3 regions of the Lonsdalea quercina genome follow, and region 2 is predicted to be linked to each of the others. Evidence: predicted binding sites of a transcription regulator. Region 2 holds the regulator's gene; each other region holds the start of a gene.

Region 1 (2,205 bases), on a different contig from region 2:
GCGACAGCTTTTTCATCAGGTCGTCGACCAGACAACCGCCGCCGTGCACGATGACCAGAGGGCGCTGATGCTGCTGACGATACTCAACCAGCGCGTCGAACAAACGCATTAGCGCCTCTTCACTATCCAACAATACGCCACCTAGCTTGATAATTAACGGATTCATGGGTCTTTGCGCCTCAGAAATAATCAGAGTAAGGACTGGGTTTCAGGGAAACCAAAACGAATATTCATGCACTGTACCGCCTGCGCCGCCGCGCCTTTCAGCAGGTTGTCTTCGGTGGATACGACGATCAAATGTTCATCCTGCACCGAGAAACCGATATCGCAAAATGGCAGACCGACCACGGATTTCAACGCCGGAACACCTTTAGCGTAGATCCGGACCAGCGGCTTGTCGTGGTAGGCGTTGTAGTAGGCTTCAGCCACATCCTGTGCGGTCACGCCGGGACGCAGACGGCAGGTAATCGTTGCCAGAATGCCGCGCGGGAAATTACCCAGGTGCGGGGTAAAAATCACCGGAATCCCCAGATGAGCGACGATTTCGGGCTGATGCCGATGGGTGAAGAGTCCGTAGGGCTTCAGGCTGACCTCGCAGAAGCTGTTGGTCATGGTGGCCTTGCGTCCGGCCCCGCTGACGCCGCTGGTGGCGTCGATCACGGGCCATTGGTCGATATTCAGCAGACCGCTTTCCACCAGCGGCTTCAGCGCCAGCTGAGAGGCCGTGGGGTAGCAACCCGGCACGGCGATCAGCTGCGCCTGTTTGATCTCATCAGCCTGCCACTCGGCCAGCCCATACACGGCCTGCGCCAGCCAGTCGGCGTGCTGATGGTCGAAGCCGTAATAGCGGCTGTAAAAATCGGCGTCCTGCACGCGGAAGGCGCCGGACAAGTCAAACACGGTGCAGCCCGCCGCCAAAAATTGCGGCGCCAGATCGTGGCTCACCTTGTGGTCAGTGGCTAAAAACACCACGTCGACGCCTTTGGCCGCATCGGCAACGTCGGTGAGCGGTTGGACAGGTAAGTCGATAACGCCTTTAAGCTGGGGATGCAGTTCGGAGAGTGATTTTCCCGCATCTACACTTTGCGCTGAAACCGCCAAAGCGGTTATGTTCATCTGAGGGTGACGGTTCAGGTACAGTGCCAGCTCCGCGCCGGTATAACCACTTGCACCTACTATCAACGTATTCAACATGAGATCCGTGTACCTTTGTTATATCGCGATCGGTGAGACGAGAGCCGGGGACTGATGCGGATAAGCCGCTCCCCCCACGATGCCAGAAAAAAGCATAAGCGCGGTCCGCGCCGCAGTTTGTGATTTTCTTTCACCTGGCAATACTGTATTTTTATTCAAAATAAATGCATGAATATTGATACTATTCAAACCAGAGGCTGTCAACAGTGAAGATGAATTTACCCCCTTTTATTGAGCTGTACCGGGCATTGATCGCTACGCCATCCATTAGCGCCACCGATAGCGACCTGGACCAAAGTAATGAAAACTTAATCAACCTGTTGGCAGGCTGGTTTACCGATCTGGGCTTTCACGTTGAAGTCCAGCCGGTACCCGGCACGCGTCATAAATTCAACATGCTGGCGCGCCGGGGAGAAGGCAGCGGCGGCCTACTGCTGGCAGGACATACCGATACCGTACCGTTTGACGACGGGCGCTGGACGCGCGATCCCTTTACCCTGACCGAACACGACAACCGGCTTTACGGTCTGGGTACCGCCGACATGAAAGGGTTCTTCGCTTTCATTCTGGATACGCTGCGCGACATCGATCCGGCCACGCTAACCAAACCGCTTTATATTCTGGCGACGGCCGATGAAGAGACCACGATGGCAGGCGCCAAATATTTCTCCGAATCCACGCGCATCAGGCCGGATTGCGCCATCATCGGCGAGCCGACCTCACTGCAACCGGTGCGCGCGCACAAAGGCCATATGTCCAAAGCGATACGCGTTCAGGGTCAGTCTGGTCACTCCAGCGATCCGGCGCGCGGGGTCAACGCCATTGAATTGATGCACGAGTCCATCACTCACCTGATGAAATTGCGCAATACCCTGCAAGAGCGCTATCACAATCCCGCATTCCACATCCCCTACCCGACAATGAACTTCGGGCATATTCACGGCGGCGACGCGGCCAACCGCATCTGCGGCTGCTGCGAACTGCATATGGATATCCGCCCGCTGCCCGGCA
Region 2 (2,205 bases):
ACAAAAACATTGGACCGAATGATATCCAGCGTTGTCACACCGAAGAGTTTGTTTCGATTATATACCCCTGCCTTTTTTAACACTTCTGCGGCAATAGCCACGATGGTGTTTACCGGATTCGTGATAATCCCAAGACAGGCGTTTGGGCAAACTCGAGCGACTTGTTCAACCAGATTGCGGACAATGCCGGCATTGACGTTAAACAGGTCGGAACGATCCATGCCCGGCTTGCGAGCAACACCGGCGCAGACCAGAACGACGTCAGCCCCATCCAATGCGGGAGTCGCATCCTCACCGCAGAAACCTTTGATGTTTACCGCTGTGGGTATGTGGCTCAAATCTACAGCAACACCTGGCGTTACGGACGCAATATCATAAAGCGATAACTCTGAGCCTGAAGGAAGCTGGGTTTTGAGAAGAAGTGCCAGAGACTGACCGATACCGCCGGCGGCTCCAAGAACAGCAACTTTCATCTTAAACTCCTTATTTTATTATCATTAGTTAAATATGCCGTGGATTTGTTTCGTTACAAACGTCCGTGCTCATAATAAAAAGTAGAATCAGGCAACCAATCAGCGCATCAAGGGCGCAGCGTGGCTCATAATAAATTAAAACGCACACAGGTTATAAAAATGTAACTAAGGTAACTAAAGTAACAGGCGCTGCTTCCACTCATTACCCAGGTAGATACAGATTAATCACGGCAAACAAACAACAACCCTAAGCAATTGCATAACATTCCAGTTACCTTTGTGTGAGCAGGCGCACATTCTCCAGTTTTATTTTCGACTAGCAACTATTTCCTCAACAAAGCCCGCCACATCGATTGACTAGGCGCCCAGATTGCATAAAAATTCATTCCACAGCATAATATCGTTATGACTAACAATGATGGACTGCAGCCAAATGCGTCATTCAACAAAGCAAGAAGATTTGGTGAAAGCGTTCAATGCGCTATTAAAAGAAGAAAAATTCAGTTCTCAGAGCGAGATCGTGCAAGCCCTGCAGGACGAGGGATTTGAAAATATTAACCAGTCCAAAGTATCGAGAATGCTCACCAAATTCGGCGCAGTTCGTACGCGTAATGCCAAGATGGAAATGGTGTACTGCCTCCCCGCTGAACTTGGCGTACCGACCACATCAAGTCCGTTAAAAAATCTGGTACGGGATGTGGACCTCAATGAATCCGTCGTCGTCATCCATACAAGCCCGGGTGCCGCTCAGCTCATCGCCAGGTTATTGGATTCATTGGGAAAATCAGAAGGGATACTGGGGACGATCGCCGGAGATGACACCATATTCACCACACCGGCCAAAGGGTTCAGCGTGGAGCAGCTCCACGAGGCTATTCTTAACTTGTTCGAACAAGAGCTATAAGCCGTCTTACAAAGACGGCAATTCAGCCAGCGGCCAACGCGGCCGCACCGTTACGCCTAATGACGTCACGCCACCTTGCTGCAAACGGATAGCGCCCGCGTAGGCGATCATCGCACCATTATCCGTACAGAACTCAGGACGGGCATAAAACACTTCGCCACCGCGTTTAACCATGACCTCAGCCAGTCTTTCCCGCAACGTACGGTTAGCGCTGACCCCGCCGGCGATGACGAGCCGTCTGAATCCGGTGTCATCGAGCGCTCGTCGGCATTTGATCGCGAGCGTATCCACCACCGCATCTTCAAATGCGCGCGCGATGTCCGCCTTAGTCTGCTCGTCTTTACCCTGTTTGCGGATAGTATTTGCAGCAAAAGTTTTCAGCCCAGAAAAACTGAAATCCAGTCCAGGCCGGTCGGTCATCGGACGTGGAAAAGTGAAGCGCTCCGCCTGTCCGGACTGAGCCATTTTTGACAACAGCGGACCTCCGGGATAATCGAGCCCCAGCAGCTTGGCCGTTTTATCAAACGCTTCTCCAGCCGCATCGTCGATTGACTCACCCAGCAAACGATATTCGCCGATCCCCGTTACGCTGATTAACTGAGTGTGGCCACCCGAAACCAATAAGGCGACAAAAGGAAATGCGGGTGGATTATCTTCCAGCATGGGAGCGAGCAGGTGCCCTTCCATGTGATGTACCGGGATGGCCGGCACATTACACGCGAACGCCAAGGAGCGCCCGACCGTCGCGCCGACCAGCAGCGCGCCGACCAGACCAGGACCAGCAGTGTAGGCGATTCCGTCGATATCTTTACGCTGCAGCCCGGCTTC
Region 3 (2,205 bases), on a different contig from region 2:
GGCTTTAATCGTGTGCATCCGGTTTTCCGCCTGATCGAACACAATGCTGTGTCTGGACTCGAATACCTCATCGGTGACTTCCATGCCGCCGTGCAACCCGTACTGTTCGGCCATCTGCTTGCCGATAGCCGTTTGGTCGTCATGAAAGGCGGGCAGGCAGTGCAGGAATTTAACCTGCGGATTGCCCGATGCTGCGATCATGGCCATATTGACCTGATAGGGTTTTAGCAAATCGATGCGCTGCGCCCACACGTCTTTGGGTTCTCCCATGGAGACCCACACGTCGGTATAGATGAAATCGACGTCTTTGACGCCCATCGCAATGTCTTCCGTCAGTGTGATGCTGCCGCCGGTTTTCTCTGCTGCGGCCTGACATTCCGCGACCAGACCCGTTTCCGGCCAGCAGCTTTTCGGGGCGATCAGACGCAGATCCAGTCCGGTTAACGCTGCCGCTTCCAGCATGGTGTTACCCATATTGTTACGGGCATCGCCGACGTAGGCCAGCTTCAGCCCGGACAGCGGGCGGCCAGGCGTGTGCTCCTGCATCGTCAGCAGGTCCGCCAGCAGCTGGGTGGGATGAAATTCATCGGTTAACCCGTTCCATACGGGGACGCCGGACAGCTCCGCCAGCGTTTCGACTCGCGCCTGACCATAGCCACGGTACTGAATACCGTCGTACATCCGTCCCAGCACGCGCGCCGTATCCTTCATGGACTCCTTATGACCAATCTGGCTGCCGCTTGGGGCCAGATAGGTGACCTGCGCACCCTGATCGTACGCAGCAACTTCGAAAGAGCAGCGAGTGCGGGTCGAATCTTTTTCGAAGATGAGTGCGATGTTTTTCCCTTGCAGGTGACGGGTTTCTGCCCCCTTTTTTTTGTCTGATTTCAGTTTTGCTGACAGGGATAACAGGCTGCTGATTTCTGCTGGCGTAAAATCCATGAGTCTCAAAAAATGACGTTTGTAGAACGGGTTCATTGTGCTTATCTCCGTGCGGACAATCCTTGTGATTGAATTAAAATTCACTTTATATGTGTAAATATTCAATTTCAAGTGCCAGGGTCAAACTTTGTGGTGGAGCCGGGTGCGGGGCTGTGGGACAATGCGACGATATCTCGCCGATTAATGAGGACTGAGTCATGGTAAACCGTGAATTGTTGGAAGAGCAGCGTGAAGAAACGCGGCTGATTATTGAAGAGTTGCTGGAGGATGGCAGCGATCCTGACGCGGTCTACACTATCGAGCATCACTTCTCCGCCGAGAAGTTCGAAGACCTGGAAAAGGTGGCGGTTGACGCCTTCAAGCTGGGCTACGAAGTCACGGATGCGGAAGAGCTGGAAGTTGAAGAAGGCTTGCTGCTGATGTGCTGCGACGTGATCAGCGAAGTGTCGCTCAAAGCCGAAATCATCGACGGCCAGGTCGAACAGCTGCTGGCATTGGCCGAGCGTCATGAGATCAATTACGATGGCTGGGGCACTTACTTCGAAGACCCGAACGGCTCTGACGAAGATGATGAAGGCGAAGGTGAATTTTACGACGAGGATGATGACGGCAAGCGTCACTAATTCTTCGATCTCTGCGAGGCCCTCTTCTCCGGGCCTCGCGATGTTGCCGGCGGCGTCACCGCCGTCAGCCATTTCTTACAGCGGCTTCATCATTCTCACTTCACAGTCCACATGACCGGTGCTCCCTAAGGCATAGGGAATTTGGCGAAATCCCAACTTTTCATAGAGCCGAATGGCGCTGGTAAGGTGGCCGGTCGTCTCCAGATAGCAGCGGCTAAAGCCGTGCTGACGGCCAAATTCCAGGGCTTGCTGTGCAAGCTGTCTGGCGAGCCCCCGTCCACGCGCCACCGGTAAAAAATACATCTTTTGTAGCTCGCAAATATCCGCATCTCCTCCTGACAGCGGGGCCACGCCGCCGCCGCCAACCACTTCGCCGCCGCACTCCACCACCCAATAAGCACACTGCGGGCGGTCGTACAGTTGGAACAGCGAGTCCAGATCGGGATCGGCGATGGTGTAGCCTTTGTCCGCCGTCAACCCGAACTCAGCCGACACGCGGCGGATCACGCCAGCCATCGCGGCGTTGTCGGCCGCAGTGATGGGGCGAATCAAAAGTTGAACGGGAGTTGCGATTGTCATGGTGCTTCAATGCTCGCTTTTCAGTTTACCGTCGTGGCCAAATGAGGAAAGTGGATACACT

The links. The regulator ArgR, encoded in region 2, controls arginine synthesis, uptake and breakdown. The targets are predictions, from matches to a motif close to ANTGAATAAAAATACANT.
Region 1: argC (N-acetyl-gamma-glutamyl-phosphate reductase) is a predicted target of ArgR. The motif match lies at 1,337-1,354, and genes of this name have one in related genera.
Region 3: argF (ornithine carbamoyltransferase) is a predicted target of ArgR. The motif match lies at 1,010-1,027, and genes of this name have one in related genera.

The regions. Positions count from the first base shown of each region.
Region 1 is NZ_FNQS01000006.1:240,713-242,917, reverse strand. It holds gene argB (acetylglutamate kinase) at 1-166, opposite strand, end outside; gene argC (N-acetyl-gamma-glutamyl-phosphate reductase) at 190-1,194, opposite strand; gene argE (acetylornithine deacetylase) at 1,401-2,205, shown strand, end outside.
Region 2 is NZ_FNQS01000007.1:232,389-234,593, forward strand. It holds gene mdh (malate dehydrogenase) at 1-473, opposite strand, end outside; gene argR (transcriptional regulator ArgR) at 907-1,377, shown strand; gene tsaD (tRNA (adenosine(37)-N6)-threonylcarbamoyltransferase complex transferase subunit TsaD) at 1,384-2,205, opposite strand, start outside.
Region 3 is NZ_FNQS01000008.1:137,394-139,598, forward strand. It holds gene argF (ornithine carbamoyltransferase) at 1-978, opposite strand, end outside; gene rraB (ribonuclease E inhibitor RraB) at 1,140-1,565, shown strand; gene BLU64_RS12375 (GNAT family N-acetyltransferase) at 1,641-2,144, opposite strand.